2 regions of the Amycolatopsis thermophila genome follow, and region 2 is predicted to be linked to the other one. Evidence: riboswitches for the same ligand, from Rfam matches in the RefSeq annotation. Region 2 holds a riboswitch; the other holds the start of a gene.
The links. A riboswitch is a leader RNA that binds a small molecule or an ion and turns the genes downstream of it on or off. The one in region 2 is predicted to bind thiamine pyrophosphate.
Positions count from the first base shown of each region.

Region 1: linked by a shared signal. The riboswitch ahead of FB470_RS16295 (thiamine ABC transporter substrate-binding protein) and the one ahead of thiO (glycine oxidase ThiO) in region 2 are both predicted to bind thiamine pyrophosphate.

Region 1 covers NZ_JAUSUT010000001.1:3,281,026-3,291,421, reverse strand. Annotated here, with positions in the region: gene FB470_RS16330 (sensor histidine kinase) at 1-93, opposite strand, end outside; gene FB470_RS16325 (response regulator transcription factor) at 126-830, opposite strand; gene FB470_RS16320 (DUF2092 domain-containing protein) at 974-2,035, shown strand; gene FB470_RS16315 (ABC transporter ATP-binding protein) at 2,032-3,036, shown strand; gene FB470_RS16310 (ABC transporter permease) at 3,033-3,902, shown strand; gene FB470_RS16305 (ABC transporter ATP-binding protein) at 3,899-4,909, opposite strand; gene FB470_RS16300 (ABC transporter permease) at 4,912-6,534, opposite strand; gene FB470_RS16295 (thiamine ABC transporter substrate-binding protein) at 6,510-7,550, opposite strand; TPP riboswitch at 7,573-7,683, opposite strand; gene FB470_RS16290 (4a-hydroxytetrahydrobiopterin dehydratase) at 7,717-8,007, shown strand; gene FB470_RS16285 (hypothetical protein) at 8,072-8,323, shown strand; gene FB470_RS16280 (hypothetical protein) at 8,727-9,368, shown strand; gene ychF (redox-regulated ATPase YchF) at 9,787-10,396, opposite strand, start outside.
Region 2 covers NZ_JAUSUT010000001.1:2,868,399-2,878,794, reverse strand. Annotated here, with positions in the region: gene thiD (bifunctional hydroxymethylpyrimidine kinase/phosphomethylpyrimidine kinase) at 1-170, shown strand, start outside; gene thiD (bifunctional hydroxymethylpyrimidine kinase/phosphomethylpyrimidine kinase) at 196-1,029, shown strand; gene FB470_RS14320 (MarR family winged helix-turn-helix transcriptional regulator) at 1,044-1,475, opposite strand; gene thiG (thiazole synthase) at 1,562-2,323, opposite strand; gene thiS (sulfur carrier protein ThiS) at 2,328-2,528, opposite strand; gene thiO (glycine oxidase ThiO) at 2,528-3,634, opposite strand; TPP riboswitch at 3,632-3,740, opposite strand; gene thiE (thiamine phosphate synthase) at 3,772-4,428, shown strand; partial or broken gene FB470_RS14295 (thiamine phosphate synthase) at 4,998-5,105, shown strand; gene FB470_RS14290 (hypothetical protein) at 5,451-6,353, opposite strand; gene FB470_RS14285 (GntR family transcriptional regulator) at 6,521-7,249, opposite strand; gene FB470_RS14280 (SIS domain-containing protein) at 7,377-8,384, shown strand; gene FB470_RS14275 (N-acetylglucosamine kinase) at 8,381-9,298, shown strand; gene FB470_RS14270 (DUF3159 domain-containing protein) at 9,404-10,057, opposite strand; gene FB470_RS14265 (SGNH/GDSL hydrolase family protein) at 10,280-10,396, shown strand, end outside.

The DNA.
Region 1 (10,396 bases), 410 kb from region 2:
CAGCGGGCCCAGACCACGGCCGGCGACGAGGGCCAGGCCGATCAGGAACGCGAGCGTGACCGCGGCGGCCGGCGCCGTGATCCGGAACTGCATGGACCGGCGTTCCCACCACCGGCGAAGGCGGTTCACCCGGGCAGGACCTCGTCGAGTGCCGCGTCGGAGGCCAGGTAGCCGTGACCGCGCACGGTCCGCACCAGCGCGCCCGCCCCGACCGCGTCCAGCTTGCGGCGCACGTACCCGACGTAGACCTCGACGACGTTGCGCGTCGCGGCCTGCTCGTCGCCCCACACCGCGCGCAGCAGCTCGTCCTTGGTGACCACCGTCCCGGCCCGGCCGGCCAGCACCTCGAGCAGGCTGAACTCGCGCGGGCTCAGCGCGACCGGCTCGTCGTGCCAGCGCACCTCGCGGGTGGCGCGGTCGACGACGAGACCGCCGATGCGCAGCGGCCCCCGCGTCCCCTCGGCCGCGGCCCGCCGCAGCACGGCGCGGATCTGCGCGACCAGCACGACGAACGAGAACGGCTTGACCAGGTAGCCGTCGGCGCCCAGGTCGAGCCCGTCGGCCTGGTCGACCTCGCCGTCCTTGGCGCTGACCATCAGCACCGGCGTGGCGATGCCCTGCGCGCGCAGCGCCTGCAGCACCCGGTACCCCGACAGCCCGGGCAGCATGATGTCGAGCAGCAGGAGGTCGAACGAGCCGGTCTGGGCGAGCCGCAGGCCGGTGGGTCCGTCCGGGGCGGTGACCACGTCCATGCCCTCCGCCCGCAGACCGCGGTGCAGCGCCTTCCGCACGCCGGGCTCGTCGTCCACCACCAGGATCCGAGGGTTCACAGTGCCCTAGCATGCCCGGTTTTCGCTGCTCGGGCGTCCCCTCTCAGCGGTCTCTCAGCATCTCAGGCCCATCTCAGCCCGGACTTGGAAGTGTTTCCGGTGGGGAACGAGCACACTGGTGCTCACGACACAGGGAGAACGCAATGCAGCCGAAGACGAAGGCCATCACCGCGGCGGTCACGGGGTCCGCGCTGGGCGTGGCCGGTCTCGCCTGGCTGGCGATGCCGGCGACGGCGGGCGAGGCGCCGCAGCTGCCGCCGGTCAGCGCCGAGGAGCTGGTTCAGTCGGTGCTCAGCACCAAGACCCCGGCGCTCGAGGGCACCGTCGCGGTCCAGAACAACCTGGGGCTGCCGGTCTCGAGCCTGCCGGACGGCACGAGCCTGAACATCGACTCGGCCCGCGTGGTCAACGACGGCGCCGGCGACAGCAGGCTGTCCATCGAGCAGGGGGCGAGCGAGCGGACGGTGGTCCGAAACGGCGCCACCGTGTGGTCGTACAGCTCGAAGGACAACACCGCGACCAAGGTGACGGTGCCCGCCGGGGCGTTGCCGGAGCAGCCTGGACAGGTGCAGCTGAGCGACCCGGCCACGGCCGCGACGCAGCTGCTGGCGAAGGTCCGCGAGAGCAGCACGGTGTCGGTGATGGGCACCGCCCGCGTGGCCGACCGGGCCGCCTACGAGCTGGTCCTGACGCCGAAGCCGACCGAACGCACGCTGCTGCGCGAGGTGCGGGTCGCGGTTGACGCCGAGAAGCGGGTGCCGCTGCGGCTGGCCGTGATGACCTACGGCACCGCCGACCCGGCCTTCCAGGTCGCGTTCAGCGACATCGCCTTCGCGCCGCAGCCGGCGAGCGAGTTCCAGTTCACCCCGCCGCAGGGCGCGAAGGTGACCGAGGAGCAGCCCCCGGCTCGCGAGCCCGGCCACGACGCCACCGCGGACCAGGTCAAGACCGTCGGTGACGGCTGGGACACCGTGATCACCGGGACCATCCCGGCCGGCGCGCTGCAGCCGCAGCAGGGCGGTCACGGGCGCGACGTCGACCCGAAGGCGCTGCTGGCGCGGTTCGGCAAGCCGGTCAGCGGCGCGTTCGGCACCGGCCACGTGATCACCACGAAGGTCGTCACCGCACTCGTCACCGACGACGGCCGCTTCGCCGTCGGCGCGGTGCCCGAGCAGGTGCTGACCGAGGCGCTGGGAGCGAAATGACGGAGACGCTGCCGGCGGGTGCCCCGGCCGGGGCACCCGCCGGCGGTCCGGCACTGGCCGCGCGGACCAGGGGGCTGCGCAAGGTGTACCGGACCGCGGTCGCGGTGGACCGGGTCGATCTGGACGTGCCGGAAGGTGCGGTGCTGGGCATGCTCGGGCCGAACGGCTCGGGCAAGACCACCACGATCCGGATGCTGCTCGGCCTGGTCCGCCCGACCGAGGGCGAGGTCGAACTGCTCGGCCACCGGATGCCCGAGGCCGCGCCGCGCGCGCTGCCCGAGGTCGGCGCGCTGGTCGAGGGGCCCGGGTTCCACCCGTTCCTGTCCGGCCGGGAGAACCTGCGCCGGGTGGCCGCCGCCGAGCCGCGGCTGTCGGCGGCCGCGATCCCCCGCGCGGTGGACGACGCGCTCGAGCGGGTCGGGCTGGCGCACGCGGCGCACCGGCGCTACCGGGGGTACTCGCTGGGCATGAAGCAGCGGATGGGGCTGGCCTCGGCGCTGCTCGTGCCGCGGCGGATGGTGGTGCTGGACGAGCCGACGAACGGCCTGGACCCGGCGGGCACGCGGGAGATCCGCCGGATCATCGCCGAACTGCACGACGAGGGCACCACGGTCCTGGTGTCCTCCCACCTGCTGGCCGAGGTCGAGGCGACGTGCACGCACGTCGCGGTGCTGCACGACGGCACCGTCGTCGCGCAGGGCGAGCTGGCGGAGCTGCTGGACTCCGGCACGCCGTCGTTGCTGGTCTCCACTCCGGACGGTGACAAGGCGCTCATCGCGTTGCGGGACAACCGCATCCCGGCCCGGCTGACACCGGAGGGCGTGCGGGCGGACCTCACAGCCGCGACCGCGCCGCAGGTGGTCGAGACGCTGGTGCGGGCCGGGGTAGCGGTGCACGAGGCGCAGCGGGCCCGCACCGGGCTCGAGGACCTGTTCGCCAGGCTGACGCAGCGGGATTCCGAAGCCGGGGGCCTGCCCGATGTGGACGAGGGGACGTCATGACGGCGACGCTGGACGCGGCGCCGGCGGAACGGTGGAGTGTGCCCTTCCACCGGCTCTACCGCGCCGAGCTGCGGTGGATCTTCCGCCGCCCGCGGACCCTGATCGTGCTGGGCCTGCTCGCGCTGATCCCGATCATCATGGGGATCGGCCTGACGATCGCGGCGGACAACGGCGCCGGACCGGGCGGCGGGAACGGTGGCGGCGACCCGCTGCTCACCGCCGCGGCGGGGAACGCGCTGGTCCTGCCGCTGGCGACGCTCGGCGTGACGCTGAACCTGATGCTGCCGCTGATCACCGCGATGTCCGCCGGCGACGCGCTGGCCGGCGAGTCGTCCGTGGGCACCCTGCGCGGGCTGCTGCTCGCGCCGGTGAGCCGGAGCAGGCTGCTGCTGATGAAGGCGCTCGGGGTCGCCACCTTCACGCTCGCCGCGGCGCTGCTGATGGCCGTGGTCGCGATGCTGACCGGGCTGGTGATCAACGGCACCGGATCGCTGTTCACGCTGTCCGGCACCACGTTGTCGTTCGTCGACGCGCTGGGCCGGGTCGCGCTGGCGGCGGCGTGGGTGACGCTGCAGCTGTGGGCGGTCGGCGCGATCGCGCTGGCGATCTCGGCGTGCACCGAGCACCCGATGCTCGTGGTGGTGTCGGTGCTGGCCGGCACCGTGGTGTCGACGGTGCTGCTCCTGCTGTCGGCGGTGGACTGGCTGCACCCGTTCCTGCTGCCGAAGTCGTGGGACGCGATCGCGGACATCCTGCGCGACCCGATCCCCGCCGATCAGCTGGGCGAGGGCGCGATCCGCGCCGCGTGCTACATCCTGATCGGCCTGTCGCTGGCCTACGCGCGCCTGTCCACGAAGGACGGCTAGGACCCGAGCAGGGCCACGCCGTCCGGGTCGAGCGCGAGGCGGATCTCGTCGCCCGGGTTCACGTCGGCGGACACCGCTGCGATCGCGTCCACCGTGCCGGCGCCCGTGCGCACGGAGAGGCGGACGTGGTCGCGGCGGTGCACCTTGCTCAGCACCTCGCCGGCGATGCCCTGCGCCGCCGGCCGCAGTCCGCCCGGCCGCAGGCCCAGCCGCACCGGACCGTCGGCCGCCTCGGGCACGGCGACGTCGCCGAACGGGCAGCGCACGATCCCGTCCGCGGCCTTGCCGTCGACCACCGTCGTGACGCCCAGGAACCGCGCCACGCCCTCGTCCGCGGGCCGGTGCCACACCTCGCGCACCGCCCCGGCCTGGCGGATCTTCCCGGCCTGCAGCACTGCGACCCGGTCGGCGAGCGTGAACGCCTCCTCCTGGTCGTGCGTGACCAGCAGGGCGGTGATCTTCGCGCTGCGCAGCAACTCGGCCAGGTCGACGGCCAGCTGCTCGCGCAACCCGGCGTCCAAACCGGACAGTGGCTCGTCCAGCAGCAGCAGGCGGGGTTCGGGCGCGAGCGCGCGGGCCAGCGCGACCCGTTGCGCCTCGCCGCCGGAGAGCTCGGTCACCCGCCGCTTCTGGTAGCCGGCCAGCCCGACGAGGTCGAGGAGCCGGCGGACCCGCTCCGCGCGCTCGGCGGCGGGTATCCCGTGCATGCGCGGCCCGAACGCGATGTTCCCGGCCACGTCCCGGTGCGGGAACAGCTGGCCGTCCTGGAACACCAGCCCGAACCCGCGGCGGTGCACCGGCACGCGGACGAGGTCCGCGCCGTCCCAGCGCACGCTGCCCGCGGTGATCGGCTCCAGGCCGGTGATCGCACGCAGCAGCGTCGACTTGCCGGAGCCGGACGGCCCGAGCAGCGCGAGCACCTCGCCGTCGGCGATCTCCAGGTCCACGCCCGACACGGCGGTGAACGAGCCGTACCGCACGGTCAGGCCGGACACGGTCAACGCCATCGCTAGAACTCCCCCACCCGGCCGGACGCGAGCCGGTCGATCACGATCACCGCGGCCGCGGTGACCAGCATCAGCAGCGCGCACGCCGCGTACGCCATCTGGTTGTTGAGCTGGCCGGGCCGCGCGATCAGCGCCGCGATCGCGACCGGCAGCGTCGGTGTCTGCGGCCGCGCCAGGAAGCTCGTCGCGCCGAACTCCCCCAGCGCGACGACGTACCCGAATCCGGCGGCGGCCACCACCGCGCGGAAGGTCAGCGGCACGTCGATCTCCCGCCACACCCGCGCCGGGCTCGCACCGAGCGTCGCCGCGGCCTGCCGCAGCCGGTCGTCGATCGAGCGGACCACCGGCAGCACCGTGCGGATCACCAGCGGGATCACCACCAACGCCTGCGCCAGCGGCACCAGCAGCGGCGACCGGCGGAGGTCACCGGGCAGCGCGTCGAGGGTGACGAGGTACCCGAAGCCGACGGTCACCGCGGACACGCCCAGCGGCAGCATCAGGGCCGCGTCCATCGATTCGCCGACCCCGCGCGCGAGCCGGCCCGGCGACCGGCGCAAGGCCACCAGCAGCACCGACGCCGACACCCCGATGATCATCGCGAGCACCGTCGCGTCGGTCGCGGTGCGCAGCGAGTTCATCGCCGCCTCCCAGCCGGACACCTGCAGCGTGCCGTCGTTGCCGGTGCTCGACAGCGCTCGGTACCCGGCGAGACTCCAGCCGTCCGCGGTGGACAGCGACCGCACCAGCAGCGCGGCGATCGGCGTCAGCAGCAGCCCGAGCACCGCCACGGCGGCGCCGACCACGGCCCACTCCCCGCCGGCCGGCCTGCGGGCGGTCTCCCGCCGCGACCGCAGGCGCAGTGCGCTCTCCCGGCGGCGGCGCGCCGCGGCGCCGAGCACGAGCGCGGCCAGCACGGCGGCGATCTGCACCAGCGACAACGCCGCCGCACCGGTGAGGTCGAGCAGGTTCTCGGTGCGCAGGTAGATCTCGGTCTCCAGCGTCCGGTAGCGCGCACCGCCGAGGATCAGGACGACGCCGAAACTGGTGGCGCAGAACAGGAACACCACCGCCGCCGCCGACGTGATCGCCGGCATCAGCGCGGGCAGCGTCACCGACCGGAACGCGCGCCAGCGGGACGCGCCGAGAGCGCGGGCGGCGTCCTCGGCGCGCGAGTCGAGCACGGCCCACAGCCCGGCGACCGTGCGGCCCACGACGGCGACGTTGAAGAACGCGTTGGCCAGCACGATCGAGAGCCAGCCGCCGTCGGTCCACAGCGCCCGGAACGCCAGGCCCACCACCACGGTCGGCAACACGAACGGGACGAGCACCAGCGTGCGCACGACCGGGATGCCGGGCAGCCGGACCCGCGCCAGCAGGTACGCCACCGGCAGGCCGGCGACGACGGCGATCGCGGTCGAGCCCGCCGCCTGCGCGACCGTGAACCAGGCCAGCCGCCAGGTCTCGCCCTCGGCCAGCGCGCCGAGCACGCCGCCGTCGACGAAGCCCAGCCGCAGGATCGCCCCGACCGGCCAGGCGAAGAAGACCACCAGGAACCCGAGCGGCAGCACGGCCAGTGCCGCCAGCCCGAGCCCGGTGCGGCTCACTGGCCGAGCAAGGAGCGCCATTGCTCGATCCACCGCTCACGCCCGGCCTGCACGGCGTCGGCGGGGAGGCTCGCCGGGTTGGGCGGCAACGGGGCGGCGGTCGTCCAGGTGTGCGGCAACGCCACTCCCTCGCGCGCCGGGTACACGTACATGTTGTCCGCCACCGTGGCCTGGAACTGCTGCGACAGCAGGAAGTCGATCACCTTCTGCGCCTTGTCGGCGTTGGGCGAGCCGGCCAGCACGCCGGCGTACTCGACCTGGCGGTAGCAGGTGTCCAGCAGCGCCTTCGTGCGCGGCTTGCCGTCGTCACCGATCTCGGCGGCGGGCGAGGAGGCGTAGGAGACGACGATCGGCCGCGGGCCCTTGCCCGAGGAGCCGGAGAAGTCCTGGCTGTAGGCCTCCTCCCAGCCGGCCGCGGTCCGCACGCCGTTGTCCTTGAGCCGGGTCCAGTAGTTCTGCCAGTTCTGCTCGCCGTAGCGGGCGATGGTACCGAGCAGGAACGCCAGGCCCGGGGAGCTGGTGGCCGGGTTCTCCACGACCGCCAGGTCCTTGTACTCGGGCTTGACCAGGTCGTCGTAGGTCTCGGGCTCGGGGACGCCGTGCGCGGCGAACCAGGTGGTGTCGATGTTGACGCACACATCGCCGACATCGACCGCGGACAGGCGGTGCTCGGAGTCCACGGCGTAGCGCTGCGGGCCGCGGTCGGCCTCGGGGCTGGTGTAGGGCGCGAAGACGCCCTCGCTGAGCGCGCGGGAGGCGAACGTCGAGTCGACCCCGTAGGCCGCGTCGCCGATCGGGTTGGCCTTCGTCAGGACGAGCGCGTTGGTGAGCGCGCCCGCGTCGCCCTTCTTGACGACGTTGATCGTGATGCCGGTCTGCTGTTTGAAGGCGTCGAGCACCTGCTGCGGGGCGGCGAACGAGTCGTGGGTGACCAGCGTGACGGTCGACGGGCCGTCGTGGGTGTCGTTTCCGGCCAGGCTGCAGCCCGCGGTCAGGGCGGCGACCAGGCCGACCAGGACGCCGGTGCGGATACTCATGACCACTCCTCGCTCGGTCCGGCGAGAAAGGTCGAGGCCCTCCCTGCGCCGGCATGATCCGGATCAGGTGCGAACGGTCGCGGGCTCTACCCCGCCTCTCAGTCCGGACGACCGGACTCCCGTGGCAACCGTGCAGCGTACCCGGCCTCGTACCACCATGGAGCACATGGCGGAACTACTGAGCGACAGCGAGATCTCCGAGGCCCTCAACAAGCTGCCGTACTGGCAGCGCGCGGGTGACGCGCTGGAGCGCACGGCCGAGCTCGCCGACTTCCCGCAGGCGATCGCCGTGGTCAACCGGGTCGCCGAGATCGCCGAGAGCGTCGCCCACCACCCCGACATGGACATCCGGTGGCGCACGGTGACGTTCCGGTGCAGCACGCATTCGGCGGGCGGGATCACCGCGAAGGACGTGTCGCTGGCCGAGCAGATCGACAGCACGATCGACTCGCTGTGATCTAGGTCGAACCGGCAACATCGCGGCCGGTCTCGTGCGTTGCCCTGGGTGGAGGGAACGCACCATGAGAAAGGTTGTCGCGCGACTGGCGGGCGTGGGCGCCGCCGTCGCCGTGTTGCTGGGAGTACTCGCCGGGACGGCGCAGGCCGTGGACGCGCCGTCGCCTGCCGACCGGGGCAACCACAGCAGCGTGGCCGTCGACCCGCCGGGCGAGACGCGAGCGGTCGTCGTCGGCACGTTGTCGTTCGTGTTGATGATCGCCGCGGCGGGCGGGGTGTTCTGGTACACCGCCCGGCATCGCGGGCATTCGGAGTGAATTCGGTCACAGGGGCACCCGGGTCGTAACACTGCGGGCGTCGCGGACGCTGTCACGCGCGAAAGGTCCTGCTCATCACCGAGGTCGCCATGAACAGCTCGCCCGCCCTCACACCCGTCCAGCGCGCCTGGGTCACCGGTGTGGCCACCACCGTCACCCTGCTCGCCGTTCTCGTGCTCGCCATGCTGGGCTGACCAGCTGGTCCAAGGCCCGCCGGATGTTCCGGCGGGCCTTTTTCCTGCTTTGTCGATCTGTGTCCATGACCACTCGCTGGTGACTTCTTCGTGTCCTGTTCGTAATCTGACGGGCGGCCATCCCCCGAACGGCCGAAAAGTCCCCTCCCCGAAAATGGTGATCTTCCGCAATGGTGGGTCGACATAGATCCAAAGCGAAATCGCTGAGAATGCCGCTGGCGATCGGCCTGGCCGCGGCTTTCGTGCTCGGTTTCGCGGTGTGGCTGACCGGTAACTTCAGCCGGCAGGATACGGCCGGCATGGCCGCGCAGATGGCCCCGCTGCCCGCGTCCTCGGCCCCCGCGAGCACGTCGAGCAGCACGGCCACCCCGCCACCGCCGCCCCCGCCGGCGACGACGTCACCGGAGCCGACGACGACGACGACCAAATCGACCCCGGAGTCCACGTCGACGACTCCGTCGCCGCCGCCGAAGACCACGACGAAGGCGGCCAACGCCTGTTCGACGGTCCTGGCCGGCACGAAGCCCCACGTGGCCGCCGTGGGCAACTACCTGAAGGCGAAGTTCGGTGTCGACGAGGTCGGCGGCCGGGCGGGCCGCTCCGGCACGAGCGACCACCCGAGCGGTCTGGCGCTCGACTTCATGGTCGACACCGCGACGGGCAACCAGCTGGCCGACTACGTGCTGGCGCACAAGTCGGAGTTCAACGTGACGTACGTGATCTGGCGGCAGCGCTACAACGACGGCAGCGGCTGGTCGACGATGGAAGACCGCGGCAGCGCCACCGCCAACCACTACGACCACGTGCACGTGTCCTTCGAGGCGAGCGGCCCCATCACGGTCACGTGCTGATCGTCATTTCGTGGTCCCGCGTGAAACGCCCAGGTCCCCCCGGCCTGGGCGTTTTTCGTGGTCCGTGGGATTCCTCTTGTCACGCCCGGCTCGACGGTCGCCGGATGTGGCGCCCTGGTTCCACAGTCGCCGGATGTGACGACCTGGTTCGACACTCGCCGGGTGCGACGCCGCGGTTCGACAGTCACCGGACGTGACGCCGCGGTTCGACACTCGCCGGACGTGACGCCCCGGCTCGACACTCGCCGGCCATCCGCAGCCTGCGCACCGTCGCGGCACCCGATGCCCGGCAGCCGCCAGCAGCGCACCGCTCACGCTGCACCGGCTCAGCCGTGACCCGGCCTCCCCCAGCCTGGCCAGTTCGCGTCGCGCGCCACCGCGACCGCGCCCCGTGGTCGCGCCACGGGCGAAGACGGGGTCAGACGTTGAAGCGGAACTCCACCACGTCGCCGTCGGCCATGATGTAGTCCTTGCCTTCCATCCGGACCTTGCCGGCGGAGCGCGCGGCGGCCATCGAGCCGGCTTCCATCAGGTCGTCGTAGGAGACGACCTCGGCCTTGATGAAGCCGCGCTCGAAGTCGGTGTGGATGACGCCCGCGGCCTGGGGCGCGGTGGCTCCCTGCGGGATCGTCCACGCGCGCGACTCCTTCGGGCCCGCGGTCAGGTAGGTCTGCAGGCCCAGGGTGTGGAACCCGGCGCGGGCCAGCGCGTGCAGGCCCGGCTCGGTCTGGCCGACCGACTCCAGCAGCTCCCGCACGGACTCCTCGTCGTCCAGCTCGAGCAGCTCGGCCTCGACCTTCGCGTCCAGGAAGACCGCGTCGGCGGGGGCGACCAGCTTCGTCAGCTCCTCGCGCTTCGCCTCGTCGGTCAGCACGCCCTCGTCGGCGTTGAAGACGTACAGGAACGGCTTGAGCGTCAGCAGGCTCAGCTCCCGCAGCAGCGCGGTGTCGATCTCCTTCTGCGCGGAGAACAGAGTCCGGCCGCTGTCGAGGATCTCCTTCGCCTTCTGCGCCGCCTCGAGCGCCGGC
Region 2 (10,396 bases):
ACGGCGGCGGCGACACGCTCGCGTCGTCGATCACCGCGTTCCTCGCCAAGGGCCTGGGCGTGCCGGACGCGGTCGACGAGGGCAAGCGGTTCATCGAACGCTGCGTGGCGGAGGCGTACCCGCTGGGCGAGGGCGTCGGCCCGGTGTCCCCGTTCTGGCGGCTGGCGTGATCGGCCCGTTTGCGACACTGGAGGCATGAGCCAGAACGCGAGTCCGCCCGCCGCCCTGACCATCGCCGGATCCGACTCCGGTGGTGCGGCGGGGCTGCAGGCGGACCTGCGCACGTTCCTGACCTGCGGGGTGCACGGCCTGGTCGCGGTGACGGCCGTGACGGTGCAGAACACGCTGGGCGTGCACGACCGGTCCGACATCCCGGCGCGGATCGTGGCCGGGCAGATCGAGGCCGTCGCCGCGGACATGGGCATGCAGGCGGCGAAGACCGGCATGCTGGCCTCAGCGGAGATCATCGAAGCGGTCGCGGCCGCGTGCGACCGGGCGGAGATCGGGCGCGACGCGAAGGTGCCGTTCGTGGTCGACCCGGTGGCGGCGTCGATGCACGGGCACCCGCTGTTCGACTCGGCCGGGCTGGCCGCGCTGCGGGACCTGCTGCTGCCGCGGGCCGCGGTGATCACACCGAACCTCGACGAGGTGCGCCTGCTGACCGGGCTCGAGGTGACCGACCGCGCGGGCATGCACGACGCGGCCGTGGCCCTGAAGGAGCTGGGGCCGAAGTACGTGCTGGTCAAGAGCGGGCACCTGACCAGTGACCCGGAGTGCGTCGACCTGCTCTACGACGGCCGGGACTTCATCGAGCTGCCCGGGCCGCGGTTCTCCACCCCGCACACACACGGCGCCGGGGACGCGATGGCGTCGGCGCTGACCGCGGGCCTGGCGCGGGGCATGTCGATGCCCGAGGCCGCGCGGTTCGGGAAGTGGTTCGTCAGCAACGCGGTCGCGAACTCCTACCCGATGGGCGCGAAGGTCGGCCCGGTGTCCGCCTTCTGGCGCCTTGCGCCGGAGGACCGCTAGAAGTCCGCTCCTGGTCAGTTCTCCTCGCCGGCCAGCAGCGCTTCCAGCGCCGGCAGCGACTGGCCGAGCGCGGCCTGGTGCTCCGGCGACAGCCGGTCGATCCGCTTCTGCAGCTCGTGCACCCGCGTGGACCGCAGGTCGAGCAGCATGCGCTCGCCCTCCGGGGTGGCCGTGGCCAGCCAGGCACGGCGGTCGACCGGGTCCGGCTCGCGGCTCGCCCAGCCCGCGTCGACCAGCGAGGCGACGATGCGCGACATCGTCGCGGCCGCCACGCCTTCCTTCGCCGCCAGGTCGCCCAGCCGCATCGGCCCGGTGGCGACCAGCGTCGACAGCGCCGAGATGGAGCCGTGGCCCGGACCGGGTGTGCCCGCCTGCCGCAACGACCGGGACAGCCGGCCGACAGCCAGGAACAGCCGCCCAGCGACGTCCTCGGTTGACTCAACCACTCTCGAGCTCCTTCACCTCGCCGACCGCTCGGGGTGCGCTAAACCATACGTGCTCCACGGGGCGAACCGAGGTGAAGGCGGGGAATTCAGCGCGGCGGACTGGACGCCTGCGCCCAGAAGCGCTGCGGAATGCGCCCCGCCGCGCGTGCCAGCCGCCCCGCGACCACCGCCGAGCGCATCGCGTACGCCATCCGTTCCGGGTCCTGGGCGCGGGTCACCGCGGTGGACAGCAGCACCGCGTCGCAGCCCAGCTCCATCGCCAGCGCGGCGTCCGACGCCGTGCCGATGCCCGCGTCGAGGATGATCGGCACGCCCGCGCGGGCCACGATCAGCTCGATGTTGTGCGGGTTGCGGATGCCCAGCCCGGTGCCGATCGGCGCGCCCAGCGGCATCACCGCCGCGCACCCGGCCTCCTCCAGCCGCAGGGCCAGCACCGGGTCGTCGTTGGTGTAGGCGAACACCGTGAACCCGTCCGCGACGAGCTGCTCGGCCGCGTCCAGGGTCTCCACCGGATCGGGCAGCAGGGTGCGCTCGTCGGCGTGCACCTCGAGCTTGATCAGGTCGGTCTCCAGCGCCTCACGGGCCAGGCGCGCGGTCAGCACCGCTTCGGCGGCGCTGCGGCAGCCCGCGGTGTTCGGCAGGAGCCGGATGCCCAGGCGGCGCAGCAGATCCAGGACACCCGAACCGCCCTCGGCGTCGGCGCGGCGCAGCGCCACCGTGGTCAGTTCGGTGCCGGACGCCACCAGCGCCCGTTCCAGCACGGACAGGTTCCCCGCACCACCGGTCCCGATGATCAGCCGGGAGCCGAACTTGTGCTCGCCGATCACCAGCTGGTCGCCGTCGAACATGACCTCACCCACCTTGCACCGCCGTCAGGATCTCCAGCCGGGCGCCGGGCGGCACGGGCTTGGCGGCCCACTCGCCGCGGCGCACGACCTGTCCGTCGAGGGCGACCGCCACCCCGCGCTCCGGCGCGTCGATCGCCCGCAACACCTCGGCGACCGTGGCGCCGTCGTCGAACGCGCGCCACTCTCCGTTGACCTGCACTTCCATCAGACCCCTCCTGTTCCCAGCCGTGCCGGGTCCGCCGCGAGCGCCTCCTCGGGCGGCTTCTCCCCGGCCAGCAACGCCAGCACCGCGTCGGCGGTGACCGGCGCCATCAGCAGCCCGTTGCGGTGGTGACCGGTCGCGGCCAGGACACCGTCGCCCAGGTCACCGATGAACGGCAGCGTGTCGACGCTCGCCGCGCGCAGACCCGCCGCGACCTCGGCCAGCTCGTACTCCCCGACACTCGGGAAGATGCGCTCGGCGCTCTCCAGGAGTTCGCGGACGCCCTTCGCGGTGACCGTCTCGTCGAAACCGGCCTCGTACTGGGTGGCGCCCAGGACGAGTTCGCCGTCCGCGCGCGGCACGAGGTACACCGGTCGCCCCTCGACGACCGCGCGCACCGTGCGCGTGGGAGGTGGCAGGCTCGTGCGGCGGGCGCGCAGGCGCAGGATCTCGCCCTTGAGCGGGCGGACACCTCGCGCGAGCACGGGGTGGAGTTTCGCGCTGGCGGCACCGGCGGTGATCACCACGACGTCGCAGGGCACCTCGCAGTGCGCGGTCCGGACGCGGCCGGGTTGGACGGCGATGGCCTGGTCACCGGTGAACTCGGCGCCGTGCCGCAGGGCGGCGGCCTCCAGTGCGCGCAGGAGCTTCCGGTTGTCGACGGCGAGGTCGCCGGGTACGAGCAGGCCGCCGCGGACCGGGCCGAGCCCGGGTTCGAGCGAACGGAGCCGCCGTCCGGTGACCTGCTCGACCTCGCGGCCGACGGACCGCAGGTACCCGGCGACGACCTCCAGCTGGTCGGCGTCGCCACGGTCGAGCGCGACGACGACGGTGCCGGCGTCCGACAGGCCGGGGTCGCCGGCGTCCAGGGCAAGCGCTTGCGCGAACTCCGGCCAGCGCCGCAGGGACGCCTCGCCCAGGGCGAGGGCGTCTTCCTCGCCGGGCCAGGCTTCGGTGACCGGGGCCAGCATGCCGCCGGCCACCCAGGACGCGCCGCGGCCGGGCGCGGGGTCGACGACGGTGACGCGGTGCCCGGCCGCCGCGGCACGCCAGGCCACTGACAGGCCGATGACGCCGCCGCCGACGACGGCTACGTGGTGGTGGGTCATGAGTGCTTTCACGCTCCCTGCGCCGGCATGATCCGGATCAGGTTCCACGGTCGGAGCGCTGGCAGCTCCCTCTCAGCCCGTGGCTCGGGCTCCCGTGCGGACATCACCACCCTAACGCGCGAGATAGGGTTCGGGCCATGCCAGGGCTGAGTGGTGACGAGATCAGGAAGCGCCTCGACGGGGCGCGGCTGTACCTGTGCACCGGGGACCGGCCGGATCTGGCCGAGTTCGCGGATGCCGCGCTGGGCGGCGGGGTGGACATCATCCAGCTGCGGGACAAGCGCGGCGGGGCGCCGTTGGAGGCCCGGCAGGAGCTCGCGGCGCTGGAGGTCCTGGCCGAGGCGTGCGCGCGGCACGGCGCGCTGCTGGCGGTGAACGACCGGGCGGACATCGCGTCGGTGGTGGACGCGGATGTGCTGCACCTGGGGCAGGACGACCTGCCGGTGCCGCTGGCGCGGCGGATCATCGGCGACGAGCCGGTGATCGGCCGCTCGACGCACGACGTCCCCCAGGCCCGGGCGGCGGCCGTGGAGGACGGCGTGGACTACTTCTGCACCGGCCCCTGCTGGCCGACGCCCACCAAGCCGGGACGCCCGGCGCCCGGCCTGGACCTGGTGCGGGCGACAGCGGGGTCCGGCGCCGAGCGGCCCTGGTTCGCGATCGGCGGCATCGACGCGGAGCGGCTGCCGGAGGTCCTGGCGGCCGGCGCGTCGCGCGTGGTGGTGGTGCGGGCGATCACCGAGGCCGAAGACCCCGGGGCGGCCGCCCGGGCGCTGCGGGCGCAGCTGCCCTGACCAGCACCCACGCCCCACGCGCGGAGTGGGTGGCCGAGCGCCCGGCGGCGCGAGCTGGCCGACCCCCGACCCGCGCCCGCCGACCCGCGCCCACCGGAGGCCGCTGCTGACCCAGCGCCCGCCGCAGGGCGCCCGCCGGGCCCGCCCCCGCCGCGGGGCGGCTGGCGGCCGCGCCCCTGCGGGGCGGTTGCCGGACGCGCCCCCCCGCCGAGCGGCTGCCGGAAGCCTTGGCCGCTACGAGCGATCCCCGCGCGGCGGCGTGTGACCCAGCTGCCTCACCGGACTGGACCGCGACGCCGGCCCTCCACCCGCCGGCAGGCCACCAGCGAAGCCCGACCCGCAACAACCGCCGCAGGCCCGGCGGCCGGCGCGTCGCGCGGGGTCGTGGTGCGAGCGATCACCGCGGCCAAAGCCGCCGGGACGGCAGCCTGGGCGCTGCGGGCGCAGCTGCCCTGACCGGCGCCCACGCCCCGCGCGGCGGCGCGTGACCCAGCTGCCTCACCGGACTGGACCGCGACGCCGGCCCTCTACCCGCCGGCAGGCCACCAGCGAAGCCCGACCCGCAACAACCGCCGCAGGCCCCGGCCGGCGCGTCGCGCGTGGTGGTGGTGCGGGCGATCAGCGAGGCCGAAGACCCCGGGGCGGCCGCCCGGGCGCTGCGGGCGCAGCTGCCCTGACCAGCACCCACGCCCCACGTGCGGAGTGGCCGCCCGAGGTGCCCGGCGGCGCGAGCTGGCCGACCCCCGACCCGCGCCCGCCGGCGCCCGCGGCAGGGCGGCGCCGCCCGCGACCGCCGCGGGCCGGCCGCCGGAAGCAGTGGCCGCTACGAGCGATCCCGGGCAGCGGCGCGTGACCCAGCTGTCTCACCGGGCTGGACCGCGACGCCAGCCCTCCACCGCCGGCAGGCCACCAGCGAAGCCCGACCCGCGCTCGACGCGCGGCAGCCGCCGGAAGTGCTCGCCCGATCCCAAGACAACGGGCCCTCCGCGATCTTGCGAAGGGCCCGTTCCACGGTCGTGCTCTCAGGGGCTGCTCGGCGCCGTCGTGGCGGTTTCGGACGCGCCGGACGGTTCCTCCTGCACGCTGGTGCTCGGGGTCGTCGTGACGGCCGACTGGGTCTGCTCCTGCGAGCGGGACGTCGCCGGCTTCGAACTGCTGCTCGCCGGCGCCTTCTGGTCGTGCGGCGAGGAGCTCTCGGTGACCGTCGTGACCTGGGGCTTCGTCGTGTGCTCGCCGCCGGAGCCGCCGACCACCCGCCCCAGCGTCGTGCCGTTCCCGCCGGACACGGTGCTGCCGGTGGCCGCCTCGAAGCCGGTGATCGCCAGCATCCCGACCACGAACGCGGCGATACTGGTGGCCGCCGCGAGCGTCCACCGCGTCTTCCACCAGGGCTTCTTCCCGTCCGCGGGCGGCGCCTCGGCGGCGGTCTCGGCCACCGGCGCCTTCGGGATGAAGACCGTCTTCTCGCCACCCCCGGAACCGCCCTGCCCCGCCGTCGGGATGCGCCGTGTCGGCCCCGACAGCGACGGCGCGACCGGATGCACGATCCGCGTGCGCTGCACGTCCGTCAGCTGCGCCGCCTGCCTGCGCTGCACCGCCCCGTTCTGCTGGTGCCGGATGAGCGGGTGCGTCGAACGCGGCGCGGCCGGCGGCGGGATGACCCGCGTCTGCTGGCGGATCTCCGACACGGCCAGCAGCTCGGCGGTCTTGCGCGCCGCCGCGCGGGTGCGCCGCAGCGACCGGAGGTAGACCTCGCCGCCCACGGTCGTCACGATGCTCGCGATCCCGGCGCCGATGACCGTCCCCGCCACGCCCAGGGTGGAGCCCAGGAAGGCAGCCGTCACCGCGGCCAGTGCCGACGCCACCACCTGCGCCGGAGACAGCCCAGCCTTCTTCTCGCTGCTCTCTTCCTTCTCCTCGGTCATGATCGCGGTGTGTTCGCTCTCCCTCTCGTGTAACCCCATCGTGTCCAACGTGTTTGTCGATTGAGATGCTCCCAGCGTTGCCGGAAGGTGACGCATGCCACTCTCGACGTCTACAGTGGACACTCTGGGGTTAACAATCCCTTGACACCGCAAGGGATCTTGGGAGATTACGGACGCGACAGCGTGGTCACGAACTTGTACCGGTCACCCCGGTAGATCGACCGCACGAATTCGACCGGTTTCCCGTCCGCGGCGAACGAATGCCGGGACAGCAGGAGCATGGGCGTGCCGACGTCGGCGCCCAGCAGATCCGCCTCCTGGGGACCGGCGAGCGCGGTTTCGATCGTCTCCTCGGCACTGTCCATCTCCACGCCGTAGTGCTCCCGCAACACCGCGTACAGGGAACCGCCCTCGGACACGTGCTTGCGCAGCCCGCGAAACCGGCCCAGCGGCAGGTGCGTGGTCTCCAGAGCCATCGGCTCACCGTCGGCGAGCCGGAGGCGGCGCATCCGCAACACCTTCGCCCCGTTGCGGATGCCGAGCAGTTTCGCCAGCTCGGGCTCGGCCGTCAGCTCCTCGACCTCGAGCAACCGCGACGACGGTTCGCGCCCCTTCGCCCGCATGTCCTCGGTGTAGGACGACAGCTGCAGCCGTTGCGCCAGCTTCGGCTCGGCCGCGAAGGTGCCCTTGCCCTGCACCCGGTGCAGCCGGCCCTCGGCGGTCAGATCGGCGAGCGCCTGCCGCACGGTGGTGCGGGAGACCGCGAACTCGGTGGCCAGCGCGCGTTCGGTGGGGATCGGGGACCCCGGCGGCATCGTCTCGAGCAGATCGAGCAGGTGCTGCTTCAACGCCCAGTACTTCGGCTCGCGCTGACCGCGCGTGGCTGACTCCAACATGACCGACTCCTCCTCGAACCGCGCCTGCGGCGCAGGATGAAACTACCCTTTCCCGATGGGACCGCGCCCGGGGTAGCATTGGTCTAGACCTTCGAAGGGATCAACGATGAGCAACCCCGGACAGCACATGGCCGCGGAAATCGCCGAACAGCCCGCCGTCCTCGGCGGACTGGTGGCCCGCCGCGGGGAGATCGCCGAGGTCGCGGGGGCCATCGCCCGGCGCCCGCCGAGGTTCGCCCTGCTGGCCGCCCGGGGCTCGAGCGACCACGCGGCGTTGTACGCGAAGTACCTCATCGAAGTCCTGCTCGGACTGCCCGCCGGGCTCGTCTCACCCTCCACGGTGACCCTGTACGGCGCACGCCCGGACCTGCGCGACGTGCTCCTGGTGTCGGTCAGCCAGAGCGGCGGCTCACCGGACCTGCTCGAGTTCACGCAGACCGCGCGCAAGCAGGGCGCGCTGACCGTCGCGGTGACGAACACGCCGTCCTCCCCGCTGGGCGGCGCCGCCGAGCTGGCCGTCGACATCGGCGCCGGCACCGAGACGGCGGTGGCCGCGACCAAGACGTACTCGGCCACCCTGCTCGCGTTGTACCTGCTCGTCGACGCCGTGCGAGGCGGCGACGCCTCAGCCGCCGCGGAGATCGAGCCGCTGGCCCGGCAGGCTCTCGACGTGGACGTGCAGCGCGCCGTCGACCGCTACCGCTTCGTCGACCGGATCATCACCACCGGCCGCGGCTACTCCTACGCGACCGCGCTGGAATCGGCGCTCAAGCTCGCCGAGACCAGCTACCTCGCCGCCCGCGCGTACAGCGGGGCCGACCTGCTGCACGGCCCGGTGGCCGCGGTCGACGAAGAGACCGCGGTGCTGGCGATCACCGGCGCCGGCCGCGGCGGGGCCGCGCTGCGGGACGTGCTGACGGCCGTCGCCGAACGCGGCGCCGACGTGCTCGCGCTGGGCTCCTCCGCGGACGAGGTGCCCGCCGCGGTGCGGATCCCGGTACCGTCCGTGACCGAGGAACTCGCTCCCGTGCTGGAGGTGTTGCCGGTGCAGCGGATCGCCCTCGGGCTCGCGCTCGCCCGCGGCTTCGACCCGGACCGCCCGCGCGGCCTGAACAAGGTGACCAGGACGCGATGACGGCGTTCGTCCTCGGCGTCGACGCGGGCGGCACCTCCACCCGCGCACTCGCCGTCGGCGCGGACGGCAGCGTGCTGGGCAGCGGCCGGGCCGGTGGCGCGAACCCGAACTCGCACCCGCCCGCGGAAGCGGTCGCGAACCTCGCCGCGGCGATCCGCGCGGCGGCGGAGTTCCCCGGGCGCGCAAGCGCTTGCGTGATCGGGATGGCGGGCACCGCGAAGCTGACCGACCCCGAGGTCGCCGCCCTGTTCGACCGCACCTTGCGGGACGTCGGCCTAGACCGCGTGCTGATCCTGACCGACGCCGAGGTCGCGTTCGCCTCCGCGACCGACGCCCCGGACGGGACGGTCCTGATCGCCGGCACCGGGTCCATCGCGGGCCGGATCCGCAAGCGCCGCATGGTCGCCACCGAGGGCGGTTACGGCTGGCTGCTCGGCGACGAAGGGTCGGGGTTCTGGCTGGGCCGGGAGGCCGTGCGCGCCACGCTGGCCGCGCTCGGCCACGACGGCGAACTGGGCCCGCTGGCCACGGCGGTGCTCGCCGAGGCGGACGTCGACGCCACCGACCGGCGGTGGGCGTGGCGGCGGCTCATCGCGGTCACCAACGCCGAGCCACCGATCCGCCTCGCCCGGTTCGCACCCCTGGTCGCGGTGGACGACCCGGCCGCCGCGGACATCGTCGAGCGCGGCGCCGACCTGCTGGTCCGCACCGCCCTGGCGACCCGCGAACCGGGTGAGGACACCCCGGTCGTGCTGGTCGGCAGCGTCCTCGGGCCCGGCACCGAGGTCGGCGAGCGGGTGCGCGCGAAGCTGTCCGGGCTCGAGGTGCGGACCAGTTCCGACGGCGTGTACGGCGCGGCCTGGCTCGCCGCCGTCGAGGCGTTCGGCGAGGCAGCGGCCCGTCGCGCGGGCTGACCGACCAAAGAACCGGACGTTTTTCGTGGCGGGAGCACAAGTGACGGGCGTCTCAACGGGCGTACGGTGTGGACGGCCCCCGGACCTCCCCCTCGCCGGGGGCTCTTACCTGTCCGCAGCTTGCCGCACGACGCGCAGGCCCGGGTGTTCCTCCGGCAGCGTCCGGTACAGCACCCAGCCGCTCACCGCGATCGTCACCGCCTGCAGCGGCCAGGTCAGCACCGTGCGCGCCACGCCCAGCGCCACGAGCTCGCCCACCCACCACAGCGGCAGGTAGACGACCACCCGCAGCACGTACTGCAGCGACCACACCAGGCTGGCCCGCGAGTAGGCCCGCAGCAGTTCCGGGTCCCTGCGCCAGCGGGTCTTCTGCCCGAGCAGCACCCCGACCACGACGCCCAGGAGCGGCCACCGGACGGCCACGCTGGCCACCCACAGCAACGCGCTCGCCACGTTGGACAGCACCTGGATGAGGAAGAAGTCCTGCGCACGCCCGGTGTGCAGCGCGATCAGCGCGGCCACGATCACCGCCGCCAGGCTCACCACGACGGCGCGCGCCTTGTCACCCCGCACCAGGCGGACGACACCGACCACCACGGCCACCGCGATCGCCGCGACCGACCCCCAGGCGATCGACGAACCGGCGACCAGCCAGCCGACGACGAACGCCAGCGGCGGCAGGCTCGCGTCGACCGCCCCCTGGCGACCACCCAGGATGCTGCCCAGCGACTCCCGTCGGGGCACAGCTTGCTCGGTCACCCCTACAGCGTGCCCCAAAACCGTCGGTGCGGGCAGCTACCATCGAGATCTTCACCACAGCGTCCGGGCAAAGAGGTGGTAATGGAGAAGCTCAGGAGGCCGACAACACAAGGGACTGTGAGCTTGCGCTGAACCGACGGTGGCGTAGGTCGGGATTACGGGTGCATCCTGCTGAGTTGTTCGAGGGGCGATCAACAGGTGCTGGCGAAAGGGGACGGCAGCGTGCGTGAGTACGACAGCTATGTCGCGCTGGGTGACAGCTTCACCGAAGGTCTCAACGACTTCAATCCGGACGGGACCTTCCGCGGCTGGGCCGACCGGCTCGCCGAGATCCTGGCC